Regions from separate parts of the Pseudarthrobacter sp. LT1 genome, predicted to be linked through region 3. Evidence: riboswitches for the same ligand, from Rfam matches in the RefSeq annotation. Region 3 holds a riboswitch; each other region holds the start of a gene.
What was found. Region 3 has a riboswitch for cyclic di-AMP ahead of VIK36_RS04605 (M23 family metallopeptidase). Riboswitches for the same ligand answer to the same signal wherever they lie in the genome.

Region 1 (9,851 bases), 200 kb from region 3:
CCGCGTCCCTGGTGGGCTCGGACCAGGCAGACCCCAACTACGCGCGGAAAGTCCGGGCTGCCATCACGGAGAACGCCCTGCAGGAACGGGTGCGGTTCACCGGTGAGCTCGCCGGCGAAGCGCTGGAAGCTGAATGGGCGCGGACGGATCTCAGCCTCCTGGTGTCCCGGCAGGAGGCGTTCGGCATGGCCGTCACCGAGTCCCTGGCTCATGGCATCCCGGTCCTGGTCCGTGAAGGGACAGGGGCGGTTGAGGCGCTGGGGCTGGCGGGTTTAACAGCGGCCGACGGCGGACCCCGGCTTCCCGGGGCAGCGCTGCCACTTCCGGAAGGTGGTCAGGAAAGCCCGGGCCTGCTGGCCGGCGTCCTGCGCCACTGGCTTCAGGACCCGGACACCAGGGAAAGCTGGCGCGCAGCAGCGCTGGAGGGGCGGACACGCCTTCCGGACTGGAGTGCTACGGCAAGGGGAGTGCTGGCCCTGCTGGCGGAACAGGACTAGAAGTTGCTCCGCGGTGCCCGGCGAAAAACTCGCGCAGCAACAAGGCGCACTCGTCCTCGCGGACTCCCGAATACACCTCAACCCAGTGGTTGAGCCGGCGTTCGCGGAGGATGTCGAACACCGAGCCTGCGGCGCCGGCCTTCTCGTCCCAGGCCCCGAACACCACCCGCGGGATCCGGGCCAGGACAATTGCTCCGGCACACATTGCGCAGGGTTCCAGGGTGACCACCAGCGTGCAGTCGGACAACCGCCAGCCATCGCCGCGGCCGCCGTCGAGCCGTGCCCGTTGCTGCAGCCGCCCCGCCGCTTCCCGGATGGCCACCACCTCGGCATGGGCCGTAGGGTCGCCCAGTTCCTCCCGCTGGTTCCGGCCGGAACCCAGCACCCCGCCGTCGGGCCCTATCACCACGGCGCCGATGGGAACATCCTCCGTGGCGAGCGCGCTGCGTGCTTCCGCCAGGGCAAGGCCCATCCAGGCATCATGTTTCTTTTCGGGCAACGGCATGGCTCAATGATAGTTTCGGGGATACTCAGGTTACTTACGGATGCCGGGAGGCACCATGGACACTCTTCGGGATCGGCTAGGTCTCTGGTTCAAACCTTACGCGGCGCTCGTCCTCACCATCCTTGTGGGCGGCGTCATCATCGTGTCCCTGGCTTTGCTGGGCGCCGAGGTGTACGACAACGTGGTGGATTCTGCCGGCCTGGCCAACCTGGACAAGCCTGCCCTGGCCCTGGCCGAGAGCCTGCGCAGCCCCGGACTTGATGCGTTCGTTACCGGCTTCACCAACATCGGCGGCGGCATCGGCATGCCCATCCTTGCCAGCATCCTCACCGCCTGGTTGACGTTCCTCAGCCGGAACTGGCGCCCGCTCGTCCTGATCGGCGGTGCGGCGGGGGTCTCCATCATGGCCACCACCTTTGGCAAGAAACTGGTGGGCCGCACCCGCCCGGACCATGCGGACGCGGTGCCTCCTTACGAGGATTCGCCCTCCTTCCCCAGCGGCCACACCCTGAATACCACCGTGGTGATCAGCCTGGTGGCCTACCTCATCTGCCTCCAGTTCAACACCATGCTGGTGCGCGTCACCGCCATCACGGCCGGCGCGCTCTTCATCATCGCCATGGGGCTGAGCCGCGTCTTCCTTGGCCATCACTGGCTGACGGACGTTACGGCCGGGTGGTTGCTGGGCCTCACCTGGGTGGGCGTGGTGATCCTGGCGCACAGGCTGTTCCACCTGGTCCGCAGGCGGGAGCACGCCGGTGCGGCTCCGTCGTTCGACCGTCCGATCGTCCGTGATGTGGTGGCAGAGGAAGTGCACCACCACGGCGACGGCGGCAAGGAGCATGCCCGCGGCAGCCACAACAAGGACACCGCCGGATGATAGTTTTGGGGGATGCGTACTCTCGTTGTTGACCACCCCCTGGTCGCCCACAAGCTCACCGTCCTGCGGGACAAGAACACGCCGTCGCCGGTCTTCCGCCAGCTGACGGAAGAGCTGGTGACCCTGTTGGCCTACGAAGCCACGCGGGAGGTCCGCACGGAGCCCGTCACCATCGAGACGCCCGTCAGCACCACCATCGGCACGGCGTTCACCAAGCCCACCCCGCTGGTTGTCCCCATCCTGCGCGCAGGCCTGGGCATGCTGGAGGGCATGACCAAGCTGGTCCCCACCGCCGAGGTGGGCTTCCTGGGCATGGCCCGGGACGAGGAGACGCTGGACATCATCACCTATGCGGAGCGCCTGCCGGAGGACCTGACCGGCCGCCAGGTGTTCGTCCTGGACCCCATGCTGGCCACCGGTGGCACGTTGCGCGAGGCCATCAAGTTCCTGTTTAAGCGGGGCGCGTCGGACGTCACCTGCATCTGCCTGCTGGCGGCCCCGGAGGGCCTGGCCAAGCTGGAGGAGGAACTGGGCGACGCAAACGTGCACATCGTCCTGGCCTCCATCGACGAGAAACTCAACGAGAAGTCCTACATCGTTCCCGGCCTGGGTGACGCCGGCGACCGCCTGTACGGCATCGCAGGGTAGTTTTCACCCTTTTTTGAAGCCGTCCCCGCGGTTAGCCTGTGCGGATGGACTGGAAACTGGAACTTGTCTATGTCCCCGTGTCCGACGTTGACCGGGCCAAGGATTTCTACGTCAACAAGGTGGGCTTCAACGCCGACTACGACGAGCGGCCTTCGGACGACATCCGCTTTGTGCAGTTGACCCCGCCCGGGTCGGCCTGCTCCATCTGCATGGGCGAGGGGCTCCTGGACGCCCCACCCGGCACGGGAACCACGCTCCAGATGGTGGTGGACGACATCCAGGCAGCGCACGACCACCTGAGGAACAATGGTGTGGACGTCAGTGACATCGAAGTGCTGCCCTGGGGCCACTTTGTCTACTTCGCCGATCCTGATGGCAACAAGTGGTCCGTCCAGTACATCCCGTGGCGGAACGCCGGGCCGGACGCAACCCCAAGCACCGCGGCCCAAAGCACCGCAACCCCAAGCACCGCACCATGAGGCACTGCAGCTGAAGCACCTTGAGGGTTAAGGCAGCCTGGGATTAAAGCACCACGGCCCGCATCCCTATGGATGCGGGCCGTCGATGACGCTGCAATTCCCTGCTGTGGCCCTGCCCAAGGCGTACGACGGCGGGGAGCCGGCACGCGCCGTCGGCCGCGGTCAATGCAGGGGAGGCTCCGCGGAAGGTGGTCCTTCGGCGCGCAGCCGCAGGGGAGCGGTGGCTAGTACCAGTTGTGCGCCAGGTGGAAGTTGAGCGCACCGCACGGGGAGGCATAGCTGAGCTTGATGTAGTTCAGGCCCCAGTTGATCTGCGTGCGGTAATTGGTGAGGTAGTCGGCGCCGGAGCTGGCCATCTTCTCAGCAGGGAGGGACTGGACGATTCCGTACGCACCGCTGCTGGGATTAGTGGCCGTAGTGGTCCAGTCCGATTCCTTGGTCCACAGCGTCTGGAGGCACTGCATCTGGTCCGGACCCCATCCGTACGTGGCCAACTGGCTGGCGGCGTAGGCCTGGGCGCCGGCGGGGTCATTGACCGCGACGACGGGTGCCGGCTCCGGAGCCGGGGCGGGCTCGGGTGCGGGTACAGGTGCAGGGGCCGGCGCGGGGGCGGCGGGTGCCGGGGCCGCGGGAGCGGGCTCCGCCGCCTGTGGAGCCACTGCGATTGCAGCGGGAGCGGGGCTCGCCGCCGGGTTGGAACGGATCTCACTCTTCTCGATGCTCATTTGGGCATCGGACGCTGCCTGAGTTGCCTGGGTTGATGACACCGGGGCCATGCTGCTGGTGGCCTGGCCGGCTGCGCCGACCCCAACCAGCACCGCGCAGGATACTGCGAGGATTCCGGCCCGGCGGCCCAGGGTGGTTTTCTTTGCCTGCTGCGTGGCCTTATGTTTAGCCTTGGCATGCAGGCGTGCTTCTGCCGTGTTTTTGAACATGATTGATCGCCTCTCACACCTGCGGAGTTAGCTGTCGGGTTCGGATGAGGGCATCCGGCCGTACGGGAAAATCACGTACTGGCTTAACCCCAAGGGCATTCATTGCCCGGGACGGTGGGTCCCCCGCCTCTGCCGTTGCTCAATCGGAAATCCGGGGAAGCGGCAGAGCTTGGCGTCAACCCGGGATATGCGGCCCGAACGGGGACCGCACCCAGTCGACGGTACAGGAAGATCAAGTGAAAGTCACATTTAGGTAACGGAAGTCACGGCCGGCAGCGCGTCGAGTTGCCTGGCTGCGACGGGGAGTATCCGGGTGGGGACCTGCCCGGCCGGGCATCATGCAGCCCCGCCGGGTGGGTACCTGCCGTGCCGGGCACCATGCAGCCCCGGCACTCGCGTGCCAAGCCATCATGCAGCCCGGGCCCGGGCGTCCTCCGCTAGTGGCCGGTCAGTTCGTAGACCGTAGTGTCGCCAATGCTCTGCGACGTGAAATTGGCTGCCACCCACTCCGCGATCCGGGTGGCAGCGTCGGAACCGCTGTTGGAGCGCATGGCTCCGCCGCCGATGAAGTAATGGATCTCTCCCAGGGCTACCAGGTCCTGGAACTGCGCCAACGTGGGGGAGGGGTCGGTACCGTTGAAGCCGCCCACCGCCATGACCGGCAGCTCCGTTGCCAGTTGGTAACCTGCGGCGTTGTTGGAGCCCACCACGGCCGCGGCCCAGGTGTAACTCGAGGCGCTGCTCTTGAGCGCGGCGACCAGATCAGCCGACGGCGTGGGCGCACCCAGGAGGCCGCCCGCGCCACCCCCGCGGCCGCCGGCGAAGCCCGTGCCGCCCTGGGCATTCGGCTGCCGGAAGCCCTGCCCCGTATTGCCCTGTGCCGTACTGCCCGGGTTTGTGTTGCCCTGCCCCGCAATACCTGTAGGGCCGGTGCTGTTCGCGCCGGAGCCGTTCCGGCTGTTCCGGACGCCGGCGGGGGCACCGCCTGGCCCTGCGCCGAATCCGGAAATGGGGCCGGCACTGACAATTGCCCCACTGTGCGCTGTGGACGCGGTGGAGATGGAGAAGGCCAGCGGCCCGGCGAGCGTTGCAGCGATGGCCAGCGCCGCCGTCGTCCGCTGCACCGAACGCATGCCCAGGAACTGGCTGAAGCCCGCGCCTGCTGCCCCGGCCAGCCCGCCTGCAAGGACCACCCACCGCAGCCACGGACCGTAGGCCGAGGTGGTGCCCAGCAGGAAGAACGCCGTCAGGGCTGCCGCGGCCACTGCAGCCGCGAGCCCGATTGCGGCGGCCGCCTGCTGCCTGCGCTGCCACAGCAGACCTGCACCCAGGCCGGTCAGCCCGGCGATGCCCGGCGCCAGCGCCACCGCGTAGTAGGGGTGGATGATGCCTGCCATGAAGCTGAACACCAGGCCGGTCACCAGCACCCAGGAGCCCCAGACCAGCACGGACGCCCGCACCGGATCCGTCCGCGATGCACGCCTGCCGACCCACAGCAGGCCGGCCGCAAGGATCAGGGCGGAGGGCAGCAGCCAGGCGATCTGGCCACCGAACTCATTGTTGAACATCCGGAACAGGCCGGGAACGCCCCAGCCGTTGCCGCCACCCACGCTGCCCGTTTCGTCGCCCGTCAGCCGGCCCAGTCCGTTGTAGCCAAGGGTCAGCTCCAGGATGGAGTTGTCCTGCGAACCGCCAATGTAGGGCCGCATGTTGGCCGGCGTCAGCTGCACGGCCACGAGCCACCAGCCCGCGGAAACCACCATCGCCGCCCCCGCCGCGGCCAGCCGCAGCACGCGCCGGCCCAGCCTGCCCGGCCCCGCAACCGTGTAGGCCACGGCAAAACCGGGAACCACCAGCAGGACCTGCAGCTGCTTGGCCAGGAATCCAAAGCCCAGGAACACCCCGGCCAGCAGGAGCCAGCGCAGCCGGTCCTCCTGGACCGCGCGGAGTACCGCGTACGCGGCCGCCGTCATGAGCAGCACCAGCAGGGCATCCGGGTTGTTGAACCGGAACATCAGTGTGGCAACCGGGGTGAGGGCCAACACCGCGGCCCCCAGCAAACCCGCCCGGTGGGCGGTGGTGGCATCTCCGGTGGCGTGCGCCGCGGCCCGGCGAACGGACAGGTAGAGCAGCCAGACGGCGGCAACGCCCATCAGCGCTTGCGGAACCAGGATGCTCCACGGGTTCAGCCCAAAGAGCCGGACCGACAACCCCATGACCCACAGGGAGGCCGGCGGCTTGTCCACGGTGATGGAGTTGGCGGCGTCAGAGGAACCGAAGAACCAGGCAGTCCAGTCCTGTGAGCCGGCCTGGGCGGCAGCGGAGTAGAAGGCGTTGGCCCAGCCGGACGCCCCGAGGTTCCAGAGGTACAGAACCGCCGCGCCCGCCAGCAGCGCTGCCAGTTCCAGGTGCCGCCGGCGGGCCAGGGGATCCCGATGCCGGCTGGCGGGCCGGGTCCCCTGGGCCGTGGCGGCCCCGCCCCCTCCCGACGCACGGGGCAGGAGGGGGCGCGTGAACCCGGTTGTTGGGCTTGAAGGCATGGAGCTGGGGTAGTGGCTGGCCATGGCGGGCTACTTGGTCAGGTCGTAGACAGTGGAATTGCCCACGGTCTGGGCCTGGAAGTTGGCCTGCACCCAGGCGGCCACCTCCGAGTTGCCGCCCCGGCCGCCCATGCCGCCGCCCATGCCGCCGCCCTGGATGTAATATCCGATCTCACCCTTGGATACCATGTCCTGGAACTGGGCGAGCGTGGGGTACGGATCCCCGCCGTTCCACCCGCCGAGCGCGATGACGTTGGTGTTCGTGGCAAGTTCCAGGCTGGCTGCCTGGCTGGCGCCGGAGACGATCGCGGACCACTTCGTGGTGGTGGAGGAGAGCAACGCGGTCACTGCGGCATCGGCCGTTCCCTCGCCGGGCCCGCCCGCTCCGCCGGGACCACCGGCCCCGTCGGCTGCGCCGCCCATTCCGTTTGCGGGGTCAAACCCGTTAGCGGGGTCTAACCTGTCGGTTCCGGTGGCGGTGTCCGTGCCGCCGGTGCGGTCGCCGCGGAAACCAGCTGCCCGGTTCCCAAAGCCGCCTGCCGCCGAACCTGCGGGCCCCGACGTCGGAATGGAACCCGAATGCGCGGACGCCGCGGTGGCGACGGTCCAGGCACCCGCCCCGACTCCTCCGGCCAGGAGGGATACGACGACGACGGCGGCAGCGCCCGCGCGCCGGAACCGTCCGGCCGTGCCAAGGCCGTCAACGCGGAGCAGGAGGCCCGCGGCTGCAAGGACGCCAAGGACGATGACGACGATGCGCAGCCAGGGGAGCCAGGACGCGTCGCGGCCCAGGAGGACCGCCGACCAGATGGAGGTGCCCAGGACGGTTGCGGCCAGGACAATCCTGGCCGGCCAGGAGGCCCGGCCGCGCCAGAGCTCCACCGCGCCGGTTCCCACCAGTGCCGCGATCGCCGGTGCCAGCGCCACGGAGTAGTACGGGTGGACAATGCCGCTCATGAAACTGAACACACCCGCGGTGACCAGGAGCCAGCCGCCCCACAGGATCAGCGACGCGCGGCCCATCGAAGTGCGGGCTTCCCGCCGGGTGAACCAGAGGCCGGCAGCCAGCAGGACGAGGGCGGCGGGCAGCAGCCATGACACTTCGCCGCCAAAGCTCGTCCCGAACATCCGCAGCAGGCCAGCAGCCCCGCCGAATCCGCTGTTGCCCCCGCCGAAACCGCCGCGGGGACCGCCGGCCGCACCGCCCGCTCCGCCGCCGGGCATGCCTTCACCCGAGCCGGTGATGCGGGCCAGGCCGTTGTAGCCGAAGGTCAGCTCCAGGAAGCTGTTGGTGGTGGAGCCGGCCATGTACGGCCGGGCCGAAGCCGGTGTCAGCTGGAAGAGGGCGATGTAGCTGCCGGCAACCACGATGATGCCTCCCAGCGCGCCCATGAGGTGCACCAGCCGGCGACCGATCGAGGTGGGGGCTGCCCACAGGTAGGCCAGTCCCAGCGCCGGAACGACCAGGAAGCCCTGCAGCATCTTGGTGAGGAAAGCCAGGCCGATCACGGCTCCAGCCGCAACAAGCCACTTCCAGCCCGCCCGTTCGGTGGCCCGGATGGTGAAGTATGCCGCCAGCACCAGGCACAGGGTGAGCATGGCGTCGGGGTTGTTGAACTTGAACATGAGCGCAGCCACTGGCGTCAGCGCCAGCGCGGCGCCGGCCAGCAGGCCTGCGGCCGGTCCTGAGACCCTCTTGACCGCCAGGTAGAGGACGCCGACGGCGGCCACGCCCACGAGTGCCTCGGGCACCAGCATGCTGAGGGACGAGAATCCGAAAATGCGGCCCGCCAGGGCTGGAATCCACAGTGCCGCCGGGGGCTTGTCAACCGTGATGGCGTTTCCGGCGTCGAGCGATCCGAAGAGGAACGCGGTCCAGTCCTTGGTACCCGCCTGGATGGCCGCGGCGTAGAACGAGTTCCCGTAGCCGGTGGCGGCAAGGTTCCACAGGTACAGGACCGCCGTGGCCACCAGGAGCGCGGCGGCCGAGGGACGCACCCAGCGCGGGGCGGGTTGTGAAGCTCCCGCGGCAGAGGCCGGGCCGCCGGCGTTTGCGGGCCGCGGTGTGGCAGTTGAGCCGGTGCCTGCCGGTGAGATGGTGGAGGTCATGGTGCACCCGTTTCTGTGGAGGTGGTGGCGTGGGTTGTCTTGTTGGTGCCGGCTCCCCGGAAGACCCAGAGCCGGAACAGCAGGAACCGCACTGCCGTGGCAGCCAGGTTCGCCGCCACCACGGTGAGGACTTCCATCCACCGGTCGGGCGTCGTGGTCCGGTGGACCAGGGCGAGCGCCCCGGAGGTGAGCACCAGGCCGATGCCGAACACGATCAGCCCCTCAAAATGGTGCCGGACCGGGTTTCCGCCCTGGATCCCGAACGTGAAGCGCCGGTTGGCCCCGGTATTGGCCACGGCCGTGACCAGCAGGGCAAGGAAGTTGGCCAGCTGCGGATCCATGAAGCCCCGGCAGAACAGGAAGATCAGCAGGTAGGCCAGCGTTGAGGCGGCGCCGATGGCGGCGAACCGGACCAGCTGGCCGAACAGGCTGCTGCCGCGGGTCTGTTCGCCAGCCCGGGACGACGCCGGGAGCGGGCCTCTGGCAAGGGCGGCGCGCAGTTCCGGAACCGGGATGCGCCCGTAGACCAGGTCGCGGGTGAGCCGGGCCATTCCACGGACGTCGGCCAGCGCTGTGCGGACCACGTCCACACTGGAGTCGGGATCGTCGACCCAGTCCACGGGAACTTCGTGGACGCGCAGGCCGCAGCGCTCAGCCAGGACCAGGAGCTCGGTGTCGAAGAACCAGGAATTGTCAACGGTGTAGGGGAGGATCTGCTGCGCGACGTCGGCACGGATTGCTTTGAATCCGCACTGGGCGTCACTGAACCGGGCAGCCATCAGCGAGTGGAGCATCAGGTTGTAGCTGCGCGAGATGAACTCCCGCTTGGGTCCGCGGACAACCCGGGAGTTGCGGGTCAGCCGGGTGCCGATTGCGAGGTCGGAGTGCCCGGAAATCAGGGGTGCCAGCAACGGGGGCAGGGCTGCCAGGTCGGTGGAAAGGTCCACGTCCATGTAGGCCAGGACCGGCGACGGGGACGCGAGCCATACCTTGCGCAGCGCGTTCCCGCGACCCTTCTCATCGAGGTGTACCACGGCGACCTCCGGGAACTCGCGGGCCAGCCGTTCGGCGATCTTCAGGGTGCCGTCCGTGCTTGCGTTGTCCGCCACGGTGATCCGGAAGCTGTGCGGGAAGGTGTCGCGCAGGTGTCCGTGGAGCCTGCGGAGGCATTCCTCAAGGTCGCGCTCCTCGTTGAAGACGGGGATGGTGACATCAAGGACGGGGACTGCGGTGCGGGTGTCCACGGGCGCGCGCCGTA
Region 2 (9,851 bases), 1.0 Mb from region 3:
CGGCGGCCACGGCGCTGACGCGGCACTCCGATATCTCGCTGAAGCAGGCGCGGGAATTCATCGCGCTGCTGGACGACTAGCGGGATCCGGAAATACCGGCCAGCAACTGCTCGAATGGGAGGGATTCCAGCGGGGCGGACTTCCGGCCCGGCTGAAGCCCCTCCAGCAGGCGGGTGAACTCGCCGGCGGCACGTTCGATCCGGTCCGCGAGGGATGCCCCGCCTTCCTCGGCGGTTCCCCAGTCCTGGGGCCCGGCGAAGACGCCGGTGGCCGCAATGCGCGTCCGAAGGTAGCTGAACAGAGGCCGCAGAGCGTAGTCCAGCACCATCTGGTGCCGGTCCGTTCCGCCGGTGGCGCCCAGCAGGACTGCCTTGCCGTCCAGCGACTTGGGATCCAGGACGTCGATGAAGGACTTGAAGAGACCACTGTAGGAGGCGCTGAAGACCGGGGTCACGGCTATGATTCCGTCCGATGCCTCCACCCCCGCGATGACGTCCGCCAGCCTCGGAGCGGCGTAGCCGGTGACGAAGTTGTTGGCGATGTCCACGGCCAGGTCGCGGAGCTCGACGACGTCCACCGCCACCTGGTAGCCGCCTGCCTCAAGCTGCCTCGTGGCGGCCGCCGAAAGCTGGTCGGCCAGCAGCCGGCTCGATGAGGGTACGCCAAGTCCTGCGGAGAGGACGGTGATGCGGCGGGTTTCCATGGCATTCTCCTGGTGCTCGTTCAAATCCATCATACATGCGTTTGCATCTATACCGTTGAACTGCCGCAGGCGGCGGAGTATTCCCGGAGGCCCTGCCGCGACCCTGATCAGAGCAGAACGGTTCCCTGGATGCACGTGGTCGATTCGCCACCCACCCAGATGTCCCCGTCCTCAGCGCTCACGTGGATGCGCCCGGCGCGGCCCAGCACGGTCCCCTGCGAGGCCACATACTGCTCCGGCGCCCTGCCGGTTCCCATCAGCCACTGGGCTGCACCGGCATTGAAGCTGCCGGTGACGGGGTCCTCCGCCATCGCATCACCGGGCAGGAACGTGCGCACCTCAAAGTCGGCGCCGGCGCCGGGAGCGTGTGGCCCTATGACGCCGATTTTAAGGTCGCCCATGGCTGCGTGGTCCGGCTCCAGGGCCAGCACCTGCCCGGCAGACTCCAGCAGGACACCGATCCATTCCGGCCCGTTCACCAGCCAGCACGCGTCAAGGATGTCACCTGGGGCCACCCGCAGCGCCGCTGCCAGCTGCCGGCGGACGGGCTCCTCCACGGGGCCGGATCGCGTCAGGGGCGGCGCCGCGAAAGCCAGCCTCCCGCCGTCGCGCTTGATCCGGACCAGCCCCGCAGCGCATTCCTGCACCACGCAGCCGTCGGACTTTGGCACCCCTCCGCTTTCCAGCCACGTATGGGCAGAGCCCAGCGTCGGGTGGCCCGCAAACGGGAACTCCTCGGTCCCGGTAAAAATCCTGACCCGGTAGTCGGCGCGGGAATCCCGGGGAGGCAGCAGGAAGGTGGTTTCCGAGAGGTTGGTCCAGTTGGCGAAGTGCTGCATGGTTGCCGCGTCCAGGCCTTGGGCGTCCAGCACGACGGCGAGCGGATTGCCACGGTAGGCCAGGCCGGCGAAAACATCCACTTGGTGGAAGGGGCGGTGGCGGGGGTTCGGGTTCACCGGAGCAGGCTACCACCGCACAAACGAAAGACCCCCGCCGCCGGAGTCCGGCGACGGGGGTCGTAACGTGGAGTGGGGAAATTACTTTCCTGCCACCACGTCCAGTTCGATCACAGCGGCAACGTCAGCGTGGAGGCGGACGTTGGCCTGGTAGGAACCAACCGACTTGATGTGTGCGGGCAGTTCAACCTTGCGCTTGTCGATCTTGCCAAGGCCAGCGGCCTCAACAGCGTCGGCGACGTCGCCCTGCTTGACGGTGCCGAACAGGCGGCCGGACTCGCCGGCCTTGACGACCAGCTTGACCGGCTTGGCGGACAGTGCAGCGGCCTGCTTCTGAGCATCTTCCAGGGAAGCGTGCTCGCGGGCGGCGCGGGCAGCCTTGATGGACTCAACCTGCTTCTCGCCACCCTTCGACCAGGTCAGGGCGAAGTTGCGGGGCAGCAGGTAGTTACGTGCGTAACCGTCCTTGACCTCGACAACATCGCCGGCAGCACCGAGACCGGTGACTTCGTGGGTCAGAATGAGCTTTGCCATGTTAGTTAATCCCTTCCTTAGCCGCGGCCAGCGCCGGAGTAAGGCAGCAGAGCAACTTCGCGGGCGTTCTTGATTGCCTGGGCGATCTTGCGCTGTTCCTGCACCGTGACGCCAGTGACGCGACGGGCGCGGATCTTGCCGCGGTCGGAGATGAACTTGCGCAGCAATGCTACGTCCTTGTAGTCGATGACAGTGATGTCAGCGGCCTTCAAGGGGTTGGACTTTGGTTTGGGCTTACGGAGTTCAGCCTTAGCCATCGTGGAGCTCCTATTCTAGGGAGCCCGTGGATGTTGATCCACGGGATGGTGGTGGTCCGACGGCGGCAGTGCCTTGGGTGCGTGGCGCACCCGGGCAGTCCCGGAGCCGGGCCGATATTTGGGTTTTAGAAGGGAGGTTCGGAATCGGGGCCGTTGCCCCAGCCGCCTGCGTTGGATACACCGGGCGTAGCCCAGGGATCGTCCTGTGCAGCCTGCTGGTTGCCGCCGCCCCAGCCTCCACCGGAGTTGCCACCCTGGTTTCCACCAGAGTTGCCGCCTCCGAAGCCACCGCCGCTGTTGCCGCCGCCGAAGCCGCCGCCACCCTGTCCGCCGGAGCGCTGGGTGCGGTTGACCTTGGCATTGGCGTAGCGCAGGCTGGGGCCGATTTCATCGACCTCAAGCTCGATAACGGTGCGCTTTTCGCCTTCTTTTGTTTCGTAGGAACGGCTCTTCAGGCGGCCGGTCACGATCACGCGCATGCCCTTGGTCAGGGATTCGGCGACGTTCTCGGCTGCTTCACGCCATACGGCAGCGCGGAGAAACAGGGTTTCCCCGTCCTTCCACTCGTTGGACTGGCGATCAAAGGTGCGGGGGGTGGAAGCGATGGTGAAGTTCGCTACTGCCGAACCTGACGGTGTGAACCGCAATTCCGGGTCATTGGTGAGGTTACCGATGACCGTAATGGTGGTCTCGCCTGCCATCTACTGCCTCCTTGTTCGATCCTGGGTGAAGAGTGCGTTTCCTGCGGGGTAAAGAATGAAGACGGTGCTGAATTACTCAGCAACAACCTTCTGCTCTTCGGGGCGGGTGATCTTGGTGCGCATGATGGTCTCGTTAAGAGACAGCTGGCGGTCAAGTTCCTTGGCGGTCTCCGGCTTGGCGGTGAAGTTCACCACGGCGTAGATACCTTCGGACTTCTTCTTGATGTCGTAAGCCAGACGGCGACGGCCCCAGATGTCAACCTTTTCGATGGTTCCACCATCGTTGGTGATGACGTTCAGGAACTTCTGAAGCGACGGCTCAACGGTACGCTCTTCGACCTCGGGGTCGATGATTACCATCAATTCGTAAGGACGCATATGTGAACCCACCTCCTTTGGGCTAAGCGGTTACGGCATTTCCGTAACAGGAGGTTCATTTGCGATTCCGTGCAATGCCTTGCCGCCGGAACGGAGGCAGGACGCAGCACAGACTTCAATATCCTAGTGCATTTGGACCCGATAGGCGATTCGCGCTTGACCCAAGGCTAGCCCCGCTGGAGGTGGGCAGCAGCCGGAGGTTCAGCCATGTGGAAAACCTGCAGCCAGCGGCGTCCGTTACCAATGCACTTTCGCCGACCGGGCAGCGCCACGCCAACGCAGTGAGGTCCGTTACCTAATTGTGATTCTTGGAGCCCTTTCGTGTACGGTCGTCCGGGGGCCGCCCCCAGCCGGCTCCAGTCCCGGATGCCGCCCAACTCTGCCGCGTCCGTGATTAACACCAGATACCAGGCAGAGGCGGGGGACCCGAGCGTCCCGGGCGAGGCCACGTGCCCGCCCTTGGGGTGAAGCCGCAACCCGCGGCCGGATGCCCTCATCCGAACCCGACAGCTAACTCCGCAGGCGATGAGAGGTAGCTTTTCCATGCCCGCACCCCGCAAAGGCAGCGCCAACCCAGCGCACCGTTATCAAAATGAGATAGATCCTGCCGGGACATCCCCGGCCTCCCGGTCCGGTGCTCCAGCCCAGGCGCGCCGTCGCTGGCCTCTTGCCGCCGGTCTTGCCGCAGCACTCCTCGGCCTAGGTTCCCTGGGCCTGGGCCTGACCCACGGTGACGGAACCGCGGATGTGGCGCGGGTGGCAAGTGCCGAGGATGCCGGCAGCGCCGTACCCAGCCAAACTCCGGACGTTCCGGTTCCCGCTCCAACGCCCGTCCCCGCAGTCGAGGCCGCTCCTGCCGCCGCTCCTTCCCCGGCAGAGGCACCGGCACCTGCCCCCGCGGCAGTGCCGGCACCCGCCGCGCCTGCCCCTCCCTCCGAATCCCCGATCGCAGTGGCGCCGGCAGCGGCACAGCTGGCAAGCAGCGGGACGCCTGCGCCCGCCGGGGTCCCCGGGAACTGGACCATGACCTTCGCCGACGAGTTCAACGGGGCCGGACTGGACGCCGCGAAGTGGTCCGGCTGCTGGTTCTCCCCCGGCTGCGGAACCATGAACAAGGTCTCCACCAGCCCGGCGAACGTCTCCGTGGCCAACGGCAACCTGGCCCTGGGCCTCAGCTCATCCACCTCCGGCGGACTGGTATCCACCAACCCGAGGGGCGGGGCGGGGACCGGCTTCCAGTTCACCACCGGCTACGTCGAGGCCAGGATCAAGTTCCCGGGCAACGCCAACGGCCTCTACAACTGGCCTGCCTTCTGGACCACCGGACAGTCGTGGCCGGCCACCGGCGAGAATGACATCGCCGAGGTGCTGCAGGCCAGGATGACCGTGAACTACCACTCCGGTTCCGGCTCCCACAACCAGGGCGGCGTGGGCGGCAACTGGGCCAACGAGTACCACACCTTTGGCCTGCACCGGATGCCAAACACCTCGGACGTGTACTTCGACGGCGTAAAGGTCAAGTCCTACCCCACCGACGACGGAAATGCCCCGCAGTACATCGTGCTGAATGTTGGCGCCTCCTCCACGAACCCGGCCTACGGCGCACCGTCCCAGATGATGGTGGACTACGTGCGCGCCTGGCAGTAGCAGGCCACGCACCCAGGTAAGAAGGGCGACGGCGGAACCTCCCGCCGTCGCCCTTTTTCGGCTTCCCTCAAGGTTGCCTAAAGCAACCCTCCGGGGACTATGTGATCCAGTACACTCTTGCAATGAAGCTCCTGTACGTGACGGAAAGCGTGCCCAACCGGGATCCGGAACTGGGGGATGGAAGCTCGATGATCCCGTACGAAGTGATCCTGCACCTCCCCCCTGACGTTGCCGTCACGCTGCTGACCTTCTCGGGTCCTGTTCCGGTTCCGGCAGAAATCAGGAACCGCTGCGATACCGTGTACGAACTGGCCCCGCGGGAAGAACTTTCGGCCTTTGCCCGCTCCATGGGCGGCCTTACGGGACTGGGAAAACACCGGCGGTCCACCCCGTCTGCCCGCGCAGCCGCCGCCCGGTTGTCCGCAAGCCGGGACGCAACCCTGATCCATGGCCCCCACGCCCTTTTCCTGTCCCACTGCATCACCGGTCCCTTGGTGCTGCAGACAGTGGACCCCTGGTCCATCCGGGCCGGCATGGATACCGCGATCGCACGCACCTTCCGGCCCGCCTACCGGCTGCGCGAACAATTGGCCGCCCGCGCTGAGCGGCAGCTGCCGCCCCGGGCCAGGCTCCTGACCGTCGGAGCCCAGGACGCAGCGGCCTGGTCCGCCACGCTCGGCAGGGCGGTCACGAGCATCCCCAACGGCACGGCGGTGGCCACCGGTCCCCGCCGGGAGCGGAAGGCCCCCGTGGTGTGCTTCGCGGGCAGCCTGAACTACGCGCCCAACGCGGACAGCGCGACGGTACTGGTCAACAGGATCGCGCCGCTGGTGTGGCGGGAGGTCCCGGACGCCCGCTTCGTCATCGCAGGGCGGCGCCCCACACCGGCGGTGCAGGCGCTGGCCGGACCCCGGGTGGACATCCTGGCCAACGTGCCTTCCATCCTGGACGTGTTCCAGGGGGCGGATGTGGCGGTTTTCCCGGACGAGCACGGCGTAGGAATCCGGAACTCCGTCCTGGAGGCCCTCGCCGCGGGTCTGCCCGTGGTGGCCACCCCGGTGGCCGCGAGGGAACTTCCCGCGCATCCGCTGCTGGCCGTTCGGGACAGCCAGGATGCACTTGTCCGCGAGGTGGTGGAACACCTCACCGCTCCCAAGCATCCGCCCGGGCCTTCCCACGGCGCTGCGGGAACGGCGGCCGCAGGCGCAGTCCGCACCTGGGACACCGTGGCAGGCGAATACCTGGCGGAAGTCCATGCGGCCATGGCTGGTTTATCCCCCGCGGGGGAGCTTACCCGGACGAACAGGCAACCATGACGTACGCGCCGGGGGAACTGGAGCGCAAGGGAGTCCGGGGAGCCCTGTGGCAGGGGCTCGCCTTCGCCTCGGGCAGGGTGATCGTGCTGGTGACCACGGTGGTCCTGGCACGGCTGCTCTCGCCTGAGGAATACGGCCTGGTCGCCCTGGCGCTGGTGCTGATGGCCTACGCCGAAACCATCGCCGATGCCGGGGTGGGACAGGCCTTGGTTTACCTGCCCAAGACACCGGTCATCGCCAGATCGGCGCTGCTGCTTTCCGTTGCCCTGGGCGCAGTGCTGGCCTTGGCCGCCCTGCTTGCTGCTGACGCGGTGGAGGACCTTCTTGGGCTGGACGGCGTGGCCCCGCTGGTGCAGGTCCTTGGCGTTTCGGTGTTTGCCACGGCCTGCGGCGCCGTCCCGGAAGCCATCATGCGCCGGGACCTGAAGTTCAGGCAGCTCACGGCGGCTCCGGTACTGCGCGCCGCAACCATGGGAACGGTGACCCTTTACCTGGCGTTCACCGGCCACGGCGCCTGGTCACTCGCCGTCGGAACGGCTGCCGGGTCCGTGGCCTATGCCGCCACCTGCTGGTTCCTGGTCCGCCGCGAGGCGCCCTGGCAAATCTGGCGTGTGAGCAAAAGCGCCATCGGGGAAAACGTCCGCTTCGGCGCTCCCGTGGCCGGCAGCACCATGCTTGCCAGGGCGATCTTCGACGTCGATTACCTGGTCATCGGCATTGTGCTGGGCGCACACGCCCTGGGTCTCTATACCCTCGCGTTCCGGCTGCCGGAGGCCCTGATCCTGAACGTGTTCTTTGTCCTGTCCACCGTCCTGTTCCCCCTGTACACGCAGGTCCGGGGCGACCGGCAGCGGCTGCGGGACGGCTACCTGAAGAGTGTCACCGTGCAGGCGCTGTACGGCATCACGGCAGGTGTGGGCCTGGCCGTGGTGGCACCCGTCCTGGTCCCGGTCCTTTTCGGGCAGCAATGGGAGGAATCGGTCACGCCCCTGGTATTCCTGGCCCTGTACGCGGCCGCCCGCTCCCTGGGCGCCGGGGCCAATGATGTCTACAAGGCGATGGGCCGCCCCGGTCTGTCCATCTGGATCTCCGTGGTCCGCCTGGTGGTCCTCCTCCCGGCCCTGATCTTCGCCACCCAGTGGGGCATCGTAGGTGTCGCCTGCGCCCAGATGGTGGTGGCCGTGGTCTTCGCCTTCGGCATGCAGGCAGTAGCCGCCAAGGTCATGGGCACAAGGATGCGCCGGATGATGCGGGCCGCCGCTCCGGGCCTGGTGTGCGGCGCCGCGGTGGGCCTGGGGGGCCTGGTCAACCTGGCACGGCATGCCCTGGGACCGGTCCCCACGCTGGTTGTCATGGTGGTGGCCGGAGTGGGCGCGGTATACGCAGTGCTGCGGTTCGGCTACCGGGACCTGCACGACGAGATCCTGGGTCTTTTCCGGCACAACCACGAAAACCCGGGAGCGGCGGACAGCCGGACCTCCTAGCGGGTGGCCGCCCTACGCGGCTTCCACAACATGGCGCCACAACCAGAAGTCCCTGTCCGCCTGGAGGGCGGCCCGGACTTTCCCGTTTCCCTGCGTCGGATCAGCCTCCGCCTCCTGCGCCAGCCGGTCGGCAAGCGTGGCGGTGGAACGCGCCCACGTGGCGATGACCAGCAGCGGGAGGAGTGAGTGGTCCACTCCCCGCATGCCAAGGTGGCTGGACAGCGGCTCCAGCGCCCAGCCGCCCTTCCCGAAGGCCTTGTCAAAGGCCGCCATCTGGGCCTCCCGGGCGAACGCCTGCTCGCTGGATTCGCTCAAGTACTGGAGGTAGAACACCAGGTCGTGCCCGGGGACTCCATCCGTGAGCGAGCGTTCCCAGTCCATGACCTGCAGGGCGCCGCCGGGTTTAACAAGCAGGTTGGGATGGCTCAGGTCGCCGTGTTCGATGACCGCGGGCAGTTGCGAGCTGCGCAGCGGGGCAAGGAGTTCGTGCGTGCGCCCAACGAGCTCATTCGTCCGGGCATCCGGGCCGGCCAATCCTTCCAGGGCCGCCAATGGCGCGGCAACGGCGCGCTGGTACCAGTCCACGTTGCCGGCGGCGGGCTGCGTGCAGGGAAGTGCCCCCACGAATGCGGCTCCGGTGGCGACGGCGGCAGGCAGGTCCGCTGCCACCGTCCTGGGATCCAGCGGCAGGCCGGTCAACGCAGTTTCGACCAGGACCGTGTACGGCCCCACGTCCCGGATTCCCACCAGTCGTGGAACACCGGCGCCTGAGTCGCGGACGGCGGCGGAGAGCTGGGCCAGCATGGCCGCCTCACGGCGGACGCCGCTGTTGTCCCCGGGCTGCCGCGGCACCTTCACCACCAGGGCCGGTTCGCTGTGCCGGAACGGGAAGACCAGGGCCACCACGTGCCGGGAGGTTGCAAACCGCGGGGTCAGCAGCAGAGTCTCCCATCGCTTGCCCAGGCCGTACTGGTCGAGGGCGAACTCGTCGAAGTGGTCCCGCAGGAACTGGTCTATGAAGCTCATCGCTCCGCAATCCTCTCCGGAAGCCGGCCCGTGACGGTGCCCTCGGGGACCAGGAGGTCGAAGACATGCAGTGCCAGGGCCATGTGCACCGCAGCCGCTTTGAGGGCCCCGAAGCGCACATCCTTGCGCAGGGCCAGGGTGTCCCGGATGGACACGCCGGACCGGACCGGAACCAGCCTGGCTGTCCGCTCCCGGTTGGGGGCGTTCCAGTACAAGGCAACGTCCTGGTACCCCCGGCGCTCCAGCGTCCGCTTCCACCCTCTCAGCGTCCGGGGTCCGGAACGCTGGAGCAGGGAGCGGCTGGCCTCCACGCAAATCCAGCCTCCCGGTTCCAGTGCCAAGCCGGCGCTTTCGATCTGGCCGGGGCCCGGCGAGGCCAGCAGCACCACGTCACATGTCCTTCCGCCCGGCCCGGTGTCCGGCTCGTCCAGCCGCACAGCCTGCGGGTCCAGCAGGCGCAGTGCCGATTCTGTTTCCGCACTCACCCTTCCGGCGAAGCCCAGGGTGCGCGGCTGCAGGACCGGAAGCAGGAACCGCCAGTCCAGGAGCCGCCAAAGGTGCAGGGACAGGGCCTCGCCGGCGACGGTTTCCGCCGCGGCGGGGCTCGGGGAAGCGGGGCCGACGGCGGTGGTGCGGTGCAGGGCGCGCCTTGCGGTGGTTGCCCTCCCGGCAGCCGGGGAGCACATGTCCCAGATGATGCCGGTAGCCACCCGCTGCACGGCCTCCACCGGCTGGGCCGCATCAACCACCCGGCTGCCGGGAAGCCGGCCTGCCAGCCGGAGGTAGTCGTTCCGCCACGATTCCAGGAGCTCCGGGCTGTGTTCACCTTTCCGCTCGAACATCACCGCG
Region 3 (9,851 bases):
CAATGACAGCGATCGAGTTGGTTTTGGTGACCTCGGCGCGGTGCCGTGCGGTAGCACGAGTCGTCATCAGTTCTCTCTTTCGTTTTTCCTTCGAACCGCGGGTAGGCAGGCAAAGGGAACTGGACGCGCCGGCATCTTGGGGGCAAGCCGGCGCATTCCGAACGGGGATGTGGTTTCTAGCGAAAAAGCTTTGGGCAAAGAAATAGCCCTTGGAGCATGAAGCCCAAGAACTACTTGTTGAGGTGGTAGTACGACGAGGTACCGGTGGCTGCAGGCGAGTGGAGCAGCGTGCCCTGGGAAGGGTTGAGTGCGCTGACCATCATGCCGTTGCCGACGTAGATGCCCACGTGCGCGCCGCCGTTCTGGACCACAACGTCGCCCGGCTGCGGGGTGGAGGTGGGGGTCATGATGTTCCACGCGTTGGTGCGGGGGATGCTGATCCCGGCCTGGGCGTAGACCCACTGGACGAACCCGGAGCAGTCCCAGCCGGTGACGGGGCTGGTGCCGCCCCACACGTAGGAGTGGCCGATGCCGGTGTAGGCGATTGCTGCAATGCCGGAAGTTGCGGCGGAGACAGTCTCGGCAGCCTTGGCGGCAGGGGCAGCGTCCTGGCCTGCGGTGGCAGCGGCGTCGCGCTCGGCCGGCGCAGTGGACTGCGGACGCACCGCTTCCACCTTTGGAGCGGCGGTGGTCTTCACGACGGGACGTTCGAAGGAAACCGTAGCCGTGGGGGCGGCAGTGACGGCGAGGGCCGTCTGGGCCGAACCGGACTCGGTGGATGCGGAGACACCAGCGGTGGTGTCAGCTGCGGTGGCGGGCAGGCCCATGCTCAGGATGAGGCCCGACGCGGCTGCCACAACGGCAGCCTGGCGGCCTACGGTCCCGGCATTTGCACTGACCGCCTTGGACACGGCGTCCAGGGGGTTAATGCGAACCGTTTGCGCACGGTGGCGCGCAGAATTATGGCGTGAAGACACGAAGGTAGCCTCTCCCAATGCCTGCGAGGTGAGCTGTCGGATTCGGATGGGAGTCACCCGGCCACTCTGCTTCCTGGGAAGCTCATGACTTAACCCCAAGGCCTTCAGGAAATGAAGGCCAAAATTGGTTCCCCCGCCCCTGCCAGACGATGAAATGCGAACGGACCTTGAGCGGTGGCAGAGTTAGGCAATCCACTCAAGAGCGTCAACTTCGGAAAAGTTGACGCGAGTTAGACGGTACAGCAGTTTTGTTTCAATGTCACATTCAGGTCACGGCAGGTCACTGCGATCTGAGAGTGGACAATCATTCGGCTACAGCCAGCCCATGGGATCGACCACTTCGCCGTTGACCTGGACCTCAAAGTGCAGGTGGCAGCCGGTGGATGCGCCCGTGGTGCCGCTGAGCGCCACAACCTCGCCGCGGGAGACGGTCTGGCCCACCTTGACGTTGAACGACGACAGGTGGTTGTAGGTGGTCTCCAGCCCGTTGCCGTGGTCGATGACCACCCGGTTTCCACCGCCATACTGGTGCCAGCCCGCGAAGGTCACGGTGCCGGTCGCGGCCGCCAGGACGGACGTTCCGCACTGTGCCACGAAGTCCTGGCCGCGGTGGAAGTCTCCGGAGCCGCCGGTGATGGGGCTCACGCGGTAACCAAAGGGCGAGGCGGTGGTGAGGGATGCCAGCGGTGCGGCCAGGGTGCCGGCCGAGGCGGCCCGCGTGACGGAGCCGGCGGACTGGGCGCTCAGGAGCTGCTTCAGCTTCCCGTCGGGGTCGGCCTGGGTCACCACTGCCGAACGGCTGAAGTCGATTTGGGCGCCAACATCAGCGGAAATCTGGGGCTGCGGACTGACGGCGGAGGCTGCCAATGGCGCGTTGCCGGCGGCGTCCGTGGCCATGACGGGGCTGGTGGCGGGCACCGTGACCGTCAGAACCAGGCCGGTGGCGGCCAGGGCGATTCCAGCTTTCTGGCCAATGCCACTGGCGGCGGCGAACTCCGTCACCTGCCGGAACGGACCCCGGCGGCGGCGCGCGTCGCGATGCAGATCGCGGGGACGCTCCGCTGCGGCATCTTCGACAACCCGGGGTGCCGAAGGGGGGCCTGCGGCGCGGCGGCGCCCCCGGGAGGTCTGCGTGGTCAAGAAGGGTTCCTCTCTGGAAAAGCCTGCGGAGTTAGCTGTCGGATTCGGGTCAGAGAGATCAAAGACCCGGCCCGTCAGGGGCAAGCTTCTGCACAGGGGTATTCCCGGAAGAATCCTTCACTGGAGAGGCTTGCTGCTGACGGACTTCACCCCAAGGCAGTCCCCCGCTGCCAATTGTGGTTCCCCCGCCTCTGCCAGTAACGACTCGTGCACCCGATCCGCTGGCAGAGCTCGGCTCCGTATCGGGTAACGCTTAAGTATCAACGATTGCTTCCACTATAGGGCCTTAAGACCCTAGGTAACAATTCCGTTATCTTTGCGTGGAAGCTCTGCGCTGGGGTATTGGGACGCGGCTCAGGGCTGCTTAACAGCGACAAAAACATGCGCGGCTACCTCAGGCGGCAACTCCAGCGCACCTTCGATTCCGGACACCCGTACGGAGATGTAATCTCCCACGCGTTCCAGCGCAACGGCAGCGCCGGGCCGGATCCCGCCTTCGTCCAGTTGCGCCAGCAGTTCCGGCTCCACCTGGATTGGCTCAGCCAGCCGGCTGATGGTCACTGCAGAGGCGGGACCGTAGCCCTTCATGGCCTCCACCAGGCTGATGGCTCCGTCGGGGAAGCCGGTGGCCGGTTGTCCGCCCAGGGCAGCGAGGCCGGGGATCGGGTTGCCGTAGGGCGATTCGGTGGGGTGGTCCAGCATCTCGTAGATGCGCCGCTCAACGCGCTCGCTCATGACGTGTTCCCAGCGGCAGGCTTCGTCGTGCACGTAGGCCCAGTCCAGACCGATAACGTCAGCCAGCAGGCGTTCGGCCAGCCGGTGCTTGCGCATGACTTCGGTGGCCCGCTTGCGGCCCGTGTCCGTGAGTTCAAGGTGCCTGTCGCCGGAGACGACGACGAGTCCGTCGCGTTCCATCCTGCCGATGGTCTGGGACACCGTGGGGCCGGAGTGGCGCAGACGCTCGGCGATACGGGCCCGAAGGGCAACGATGTTTTCTTCCTCAAGCTCCAGGATGGTCCTGAGGTACATCTCCGTAGTGTCGATCAGATCCGTCATCCAGCTCAGCTCCTCGAGCGCAGTACCTTGCGTTGTCCCACCGTACCGCCTGTTCCCGCGAGGTAGTCCGGGGGCTAGCTTAGCCTATTTTGACTTTGTCCGAATAGCTGGCCCCTGGGCAGCACCCATGAACCGGACCGTCTCATTGTCTGGACTTTGCCCCCTCCGGCTCCCGCACCCACTGCCCTTCAGGCAGAATGGAACAGGCCTGCCGCGCAGCCATCGCGCGCTGCGGCCACCCTTACCCGCCCGTCCGGACCAAGGTTTTCGTCCCCGCCGAATTGGAGCACCTGTGAGCGACACCAGCATCACGATCCCCGCCGACCTCCTGCCCAAGGACGGGCGGTTCGGCGCCGGCCCGTCAAAGGTCCGCCAGGAACAGATCGATGCCCTGGCAGCAGCGTCCAAGACCATCCTCGGCACCTCGCACCGCCAGGCGCCGGTCAAGAACCTGGTCGGATCGGTCCGCGACGGGCTGAGCCGGTTCTTCCGTGCCCCTGAGGGGTATGAGGTGGTCCTCGGCGTTGGCGGCTCCACGGCCTTCTGGGACATCGCAAGCTTTGGCCTGGTGGAGAAGAAGGCCCAGCACCTCTCCTTTGGTGAGTTCGGGTCAAAGTTCGCCGCAGCCACCAACAAGGCGCCCTTCCTGGAGGCCTCCTCGATCATCAAGTCCGAGCCCGGCACCCGTCCGGCAGCGCAGGCCGAGGCCGGCGTGGACGTCTATGCCTGGCCGCAGAACGAGACCTCCACCGGTGTGGCGGCCCCGGTCGCGCGCGTCTCCGGAGCTGACGAGGGATCGCTCGTGCTGGTGGACGCCACCTCGGCGGCCGGCGGCCTGGACGTGGACATTGCGCAGAGCGACGTCTACTACTTCGCCCCGCAAAAGAACTTCGCCTCCGACGGCGGCCTCTGGCTTGGACTGTTCTCCCCCGCCGCCATCGAGCGTGCCGCGCGGGTCAAGGCCAGCGGCCGCTGGATCCCGGATTTCCTGGACCTCCAGACCGCCATCGACAACTCCCGCCTGAACCAGACGTACAACACGCCCTCGCTGTCCACGCTGGTCACCCTGGACGCCCAGGTCCAGTGGCTGAACTCCAACGGCGGCCTGGACTTTGCCGCCGCGCGCACCGCTGACTCCGCAGGGCGCATCTACAGCTGGGCCGAGGCTTCCGACTTCGCCACCCCCTTCGTGGCCAACCCGGAGGAACGCTCCAACGTCATCGCCACCATCGACTTCGACGAAACGGTTGATGCGGCAGTTGTGGCGAAGATCCTGCGCGCCAACGGCATCGTGGACACTGAGCCCTACCGGAAGCTGGGCCGCAACCAGCTGCGCATCGCCACCTTCGTGGCCATCGAGCCGAGCGATGTCTCGGCCCTGCTGTCCAGCATCGACTACGTGGTGGGCGAGCTGCGGAAGTAGGCACGGAATACAGGTACGGATAACGTACGACGGCGCCGTCAGGGTTCTTCCCGGACGGCGCCGTTTTTCGTTGTCCCCGGCAAAGGGGTGGCCGGTTTCCCGGCGGAGGTGCGGTCAGGCTCCTGCCTGGGTGCCGGCGTCGTCCGTCACATACCGGGCCTCTTCCGCTGGTTCCTGGCCGTCCGCCGCAGGACCCTCCGTTTCAGGGCTGTCCGTTTCAGAGCCGTCCGTTTCAGGGCTTTCCGCTTCAGAGGAGTCCGCTTCAGGCGAGTCCGCTTCGGATTCCTGCTGCTGGTCCTCGGGGCGGACACGTTCGGCCCAGGGCACCCACTCGGGGGCGAGGATGGAATCCTCGGACGGCAGCAGGCCCAGCTCATTGACCGTAACCACCTTGGAGCGCGAGTTGCGGGTCAGCACCGCGTACCACTGCCACCCTGCGTAGCCGGGCAGCCTCGACTCGAACAGGTGCGTGACCAGCCGGTCGCCCTCGCTCTTGGCGGCCAGGTGCGGGCCGATGGTAGCCGCCGGCGTGATGCCCTCCACTGCGGTCCGGGCAGTGTCCACCGCCGCGGCCAGGAAAGCGTCCGGCTTGCCCGTACGCCACACGGGCACGCCGGCCTTGCGCTTGGGCGGAGTCTTGGCAGCCTGCTCCTGCACTGGCGTGCCCAGCTGTTCAGAATCGGGAGTCATGGGCGCCTAAACGTCCAGCTCGTCGGCGACCTTGCGCAGGGCGGCAGCAATGGCCTTGCCCTTGTTGCCCTCCGGGTACTTGCCCTTGGACAGGGTCCCCGACAGGTTGTCCAGGACGGTCACCAGGTCCTGCACCAGCGGGGCAAGATCCTTTGCGCTGGGGCGCTTGGCCTTGGCAATGGAAGGCGTCTTGTCCAGCACCCGCAGGCCCAGTGCCTGGGCACCCTTGCGCCCGTCCGCTACGCCGAACTCCACCCGGGTGCCGGCCTTCAGCTCCGTGACGCCCTCGGGCAGCGACGACTTGGGCAGGAAGACCTCCTGGCCGTCTTCTCCCGCGAGGAACCCAAAGCCCTTGTCCTTGTCATACCACTTGACCTTGCCGGTAGGCACGTAATCAACCTTCTTCGTTCTGCTGTCATGAGACACGGCGGCTGCCACCGCATCCGCATTGTTGTGCGGGTTCAGGGTATGGCAAACGGAAACCGTGTTGGTCTGTATGCTTCAAGGTTATCCTGCCGCATGGCCTATTGATGCTTTGGGGAGCACTGTTCCGCCGCAGGCGCAAGGCCCCGGCTTTTACCCGCACCGCTCCGGGCGCGGTAGCGTTGCGTCCATGACTCCCTCGCGTTACCGGCGGCCGTTGATGGTCCTCGCCGCAGTTGTGGCCGTGCTGTCCCTGATAGCCGTGGCAGCTGTCATGGCGCTTGCCTTCGCCGGCTCGGTAGCTCCTGCCTGGATCACGTACACCGCGCTTTACGGCCTGCCGGTGGCCTTCATCCTGATGCTCCTGCTGGTCCTGGACGGTGTTGTCGCCCGGCGGCGGGCGGGAAGGGCACAGCAGCGGTAACGTTGGACTGATGTCCCTTATTCGCGCGCTTGGCAAGGACCTGGAGGCACGCAGCGACGATTCGTTGCGTGCGCTGTTCGCCGCGCGGCCGGACCTTATTTCCCCTTCCGTCCCGGACTTTGCCGCACTGGCGGCACGCGCCAGTTCCCGCGTCAGCGTCCAGCGCGCCCTGGAGCGGCTCGACCGGCCGCACATGCAGGTCCTGGAAACCCTCCATCTGTGCACCAACACCGACACCGGACACAGTGCGTCCGCTGAAGGCGTGCACAGACTGATCCACGGCTCCGCCTTGGCTACCGTCACCCAGATCCTGGGCACCCTGCAGGAGCTGGCCCTGGTGCACCCCGCCCCTCCCCCGCACGGCACCCCTTCCCCTGCTGCCGACCAGCCGTTCTACCTCCCGGCGGGCTCGCTCAAGGACGTGGTGGGGATCTATCCGGCCGGCCTGGGCCGCAGCTATACCGAGCTGGTCCGCCTGCAGCCGGCCTTCGCCCAGCGGGCCGTGCAGCTGGTCTCCGAGCTGCACCACAGCGGGTTCGCAATCCACGAAGCCACCACGCCCATGGAGGCTGCCCTGGCCCTTCAGCACTGGACCTCCTCCCCGGAGGCGCTGCGGGACATCCTCGCCGGCGCCCCGGAGCGGACGACGGCGCTGCTCGCCCGGTTCCGGAACTGGGCCATGGGTGCCGTCCCCCAGGCGCAGCGGAAAGCGTCGGTCACCACGGAGGGCGCCGACGTCGGGCCCGTTGACTGGCTCCTTGCCCGCGGGCTGCTGGTTCCGCTGGACGCCGCCCACGTGGAGCTGCCCCACAGCGTGGGACTGGCCCTCCGCGGCGGCTCGATCATCAACGATTTCACTCTTGCGCCACCGGTCCCCGAGCTTGGCCGGACAACGGCGGCGCTGCGCAGGAATGCGGCCCTGAGCTCCATCTCGGAAACCCTGCGGCTGGTCTCGGAACTGCTGCATGCCGTCCGGGAGCACCCGCTGGCCACGCTGCGCAGTGGAGGTGTGGGTGTCCGTGAGATACGCCGCCTGGCAGAGCACCTGCGGATTGACCAGGGTGCGGTGGGCCTGCTGCTGGAACTGTGCGGCCTGGCTGGCCTTATCCGGCTCGACGTCGACTCCTCATCGTGGGTGCAGCCCCCGCAACTGGAATGGCTGGTCCTTCCCCGGCAGGAACAGTGGCTGTGGCTGGTGAACGCGTGGCTGGCCAGCGAGCGCGTGCCGTCCATGGTGGGCCAACCGGTGAATTCGGCGCCGGGCGCAGCGGCCGGCCGGTCGGCGTCGGGAACCACCATCGCCGCGCTGTCCGCCGGGGCGCAGCGGCCCGATGCTCCCGTGGTCCGCAAGCGGATCCTCGAGATCCTGCACGAGCTCACCCAGCAGGCGGCCGCGTCCGACGGCGCCGCTCCCGTCCTTGACGCCGCCGCCGTCCTGCAGCGTGCAGAGTGGTCGCAGCCTCGTATGGCCCGGCGGTTCAGCTCACTGATCCGCGGCGTCCTGGCCGAAGCGGAGATGCTGGGCCTGGTCGGTTCGGGTGCCCTGAGCCAACTGGGCAGCGCCGTCGCCGAGGACGATCCTGATGCCGCCCTTGCCATCCTGGGCGAGCACCTGCCTGCGGCCCTGAACCATGTGCTGCTGCAGGCGGACCTGACCGCTGTGGCCCCCGGCTACCTGGCACCGTCGCTGACCGAAAAGCTCCTGGCCATGGCCGACGCCGAGGGGCAGGGCCCGGCCACCATCTACCGCTTCTCCGCAGAGTCCATCAAACGGGCACTGGACCACGGCTACGACGCTGCGGCCCTGCTGGCGTTTCTTCGCGAACACTCAGCCACCGCCGTGCCGCAGCCGCTGGAATACCTCGTGGAGGACACCGCTTCCCGGCACGGCCGGCTCCGCGTGGGCCAGGCTGCCAGCTTCATCCAAAGCGACGACGAAGCAGCCCTGCGCGAGCTGCTGGCAGGACCGAAAGCCGCCCAGCTGGGCCTGGCCAGCCTGTCACCCACGGTTGTGACCTCATCGGCGCCGCCCCGCGAACTGGCCGCCGCACTCCGGAGCCTGGGACTGTCCCCGTCTGTGGACGGGGCCGAGCCCGCGGCCCACCTGCGCCGGCCTTCCACGCCGCAGGAAAGCTCCCGCCCCGTCTACACCGCCCCGCGGATGGCGCCCCCGGCGGAGGAGGTTGAAGCCCAGCTGCACGTCCTGCGGCAGGCGGGCGCCGGCGTCGGACACCACCCGGGCGCCGTTGCCGGCAGTGAGGCAGCCACCCAGCTGGGGCTTGAGGCCCTGCAAAGGGCCATTCGCCTGAAGCAGCGGATCCACATGAACGTGGTGGACAGCCTGGGGAATGCCAGCCTGGAAGTCGTTGTTCCGCTATCTGTGAGCGGGGGCAGGGTCCGTGTCTTCGATCCCGCCAGGGACACAGAGCGGGTCCTGTCCGTGCACCGCATCATCGATATCGAGGCCGCAGAGGAACTGCGCCAGTGAAGGATTTCCCCGCGTGACCGACGGACCCCTGATCGTCCAAAGCGACAAAACCATCCTCCTTGAGGTGGACCACGAGCTGGCCACCGAAGCCCGGCACGCCATCGCGCCTTTCGCCGAGCTGGAGCGGGCACCCGAGCACATGCACAGCTACCGGCTGACCCCGCTGGGCCTGTGGAACGCAAGGGCCGCCGGGCTGGACGCCGAAAAGGTGCTGGACGCCCTGCTGAAGTACTCCCGCTTCCCCGTGCCGCATGCCCTGCTGATCGACGTCGCGGAAACCATGTCCCGGTACGGCCGGCTGCGGCTCGAAAAAGACCCCCGCCACGGGCTGGTCATGCGGACGGACGACTACCCCGTCCTGGAGGAAGTGATCCGGGCCAAGAAGATCGCGCCGCTGCTGGGGCCCAGGATCGACGGCGAGACGGTGGTGGTGCATGCCTCCCAGCGCGGCCAGCTCAAGCAGCTGCTGCTGAAGATCGGCTGGCCAGCGGAAGACCTGGCCGGCTACGTGGACGGCACCCCGCACCTTATTTCCCTCAACGAGGACGGCTGGGAACTGCGGCCGTACCAGCGCCTGGCCAGTGAAAACTTCTGGGCGGGCGGCAGCGGCGTGGTGGTACTGCCCTGCGGTGCCGGCAAGACCCTGGTGGGAGCGGCAGCCATGGCCACTGGGTCCACCACCACGCTGATCCTGGTCACCAACACGGTGGCGGCCAGGCAGTGGAAGGACGAACTGATCAGGCGCACCTCCCTCACGGAGGATGAGGTGGGTGAATACTCCGGCGCCCTCAAGGAGGTCAGGCCGGTGACCATCGCCACCTACCAGGTGCTCACCACCAGGCGCGGCGGCATCTACCCCCACCTGGAACTGGTGGACGGCCATGACTGGGGCCTGATCATTTATGACGAGGTCCACCTCCTCCCGGCACCGATCTTCAGGATGACCGCCGACCTGCAGGCCCGCCGCCGGCTTGGGCTCACCGCCACCCTGGTCCGGGAGGACGGGCGCGAGGGCGAGGTCTTCAGCCTGATCGGACCCAAACGCTATGACGCCCCGTGGAAGGACATCGAGTCCCAGGGCTACATTGCCCCCGCGGACTGCGTGGAGGTCCGCGTGGACCTGCCAGGTGATGAACGCGTTGCCTATGCCATGGCCGATGATGCGGACAAGTACCGGCTCTGCGCCACCTCGGAGTCCAAAACCCAGGTGGTGGAGCAGCTGGTGACGCG

Region 1: another riboswitch for cyclic di-AMP. It lies ahead of VIK36_RS03610 (hypothetical protein); the one in region 3 lies ahead of VIK36_RS04605 (M23 family metallopeptidase).
Region 2: another riboswitch for cyclic di-AMP. It lies ahead of VIK36_RS21470 (glycoside hydrolase family 16 protein); the one in region 3 lies ahead of VIK36_RS04605 (M23 family metallopeptidase).

The regions. Positions count from the first base shown of each region.
Region 1 covers NZ_CP141830.1:739,424-749,274, forward strand. Annotated here, with positions in the region: gene VIK36_RS03585 (glycosyltransferase family 4 protein) at 1-497, shown strand, start outside; gene VIK36_RS03590 (nucleoside deaminase) at 454-1,002, opposite strand; gene VIK36_RS03595 (phosphatase PAP2 family protein) at 1,058-1,882, shown strand; gene upp (uracil phosphoribosyltransferase) at 1,895-2,530, shown strand; gene VIK36_RS03605 (glyoxalase superfamily protein) at 2,575-3,009, shown strand; gene VIK36_RS03610 (hypothetical protein) at 3,234-3,944, opposite strand; cyclic di-AMP (ydaO/yuaA leader) riboswitch at 3,950-4,111, opposite strand; gene VIK36_RS03615 (glycosyltransferase family 39 protein) at 4,382-6,508, opposite strand; gene VIK36_RS03620 (glycosyltransferase family 39 protein) at 6,515-8,593, opposite strand; gene VIK36_RS03625 (bifunctional glycosyltransferase family 2/GtrA family protein) at 8,590-9,851, opposite strand, start outside.
Region 2 covers NZ_CP141830.1:4,566,320-4,576,170, forward strand. Annotated here, with positions in the region: gene VIK36_RS21435 (hypothetical protein) at 1-80, shown strand, start outside; gene VIK36_RS21440 (FMN reductase) at 77-703, opposite strand; gene VIK36_RS21445 (PhzF family phenazine biosynthesis protein) at 811-1,659, opposite strand; gene rplI (50S ribosomal protein L9) at 1,741-2,193, opposite strand; gene rpsR (30S ribosomal protein S18) at 2,211-2,450, opposite strand; gene VIK36_RS21460 (single-stranded DNA-binding protein) at 2,576-3,151, opposite strand; gene rpsF (30S ribosomal protein S6) at 3,224-3,529, opposite strand; cyclic di-AMP (ydaO/yuaA leader) riboswitch at 3,918-4,069, shown strand; gene VIK36_RS21470 (glycoside hydrolase family 16 protein) at 4,073-5,176, shown strand; gene VIK36_RS21475 (glycosyltransferase family 4 protein) at 5,299-6,492, shown strand; gene VIK36_RS21480 (oligosaccharide flippase family protein) at 6,489-7,976, shown strand; gene VIK36_RS21485 (aminoglycoside phosphotransferase family protein) at 7,989-9,002, opposite strand; gene VIK36_RS21490 (hypothetical protein) at 8,999-9,851, opposite strand, start outside.
Region 3 covers NZ_CP141830.1:942,090-951,940, reverse strand. Annotated here, with positions in the region: gene VIK36_RS04615 (NlpC/P60 family protein) at 1-67, opposite strand, end outside; gene VIK36_RS04610 (C40 family peptidase) at 231-911, opposite strand; cyclic di-AMP (ydaO/yuaA leader) riboswitch at 982-1,177, opposite strand; gene VIK36_RS04605 (M23 family metallopeptidase) at 1,290-2,117, opposite strand; cyclic di-AMP (ydaO/yuaA leader) riboswitch at 2,122-2,364, opposite strand; gene VIK36_RS04600 (metal-dependent transcriptional regulator) at 2,472-3,173, opposite strand; gene serC (phosphoserine transaminase) at 3,466-4,596, shown strand; gene VIK36_RS04590 (DUF3027 domain-containing protein) at 4,711-5,286, opposite strand; gene VIK36_RS04585 (cold-shock protein) at 5,293-5,676, opposite strand; gene VIK36_RS04580 (hypothetical protein) at 5,900-6,133, shown strand; gene VIK36_RS04575 (helicase-associated domain-containing protein) at 6,144-8,621, shown strand; partial or broken gene VIK36_RS04570 (DNA repair helicase XPB) at 8,635-9,851, shown strand, end outside.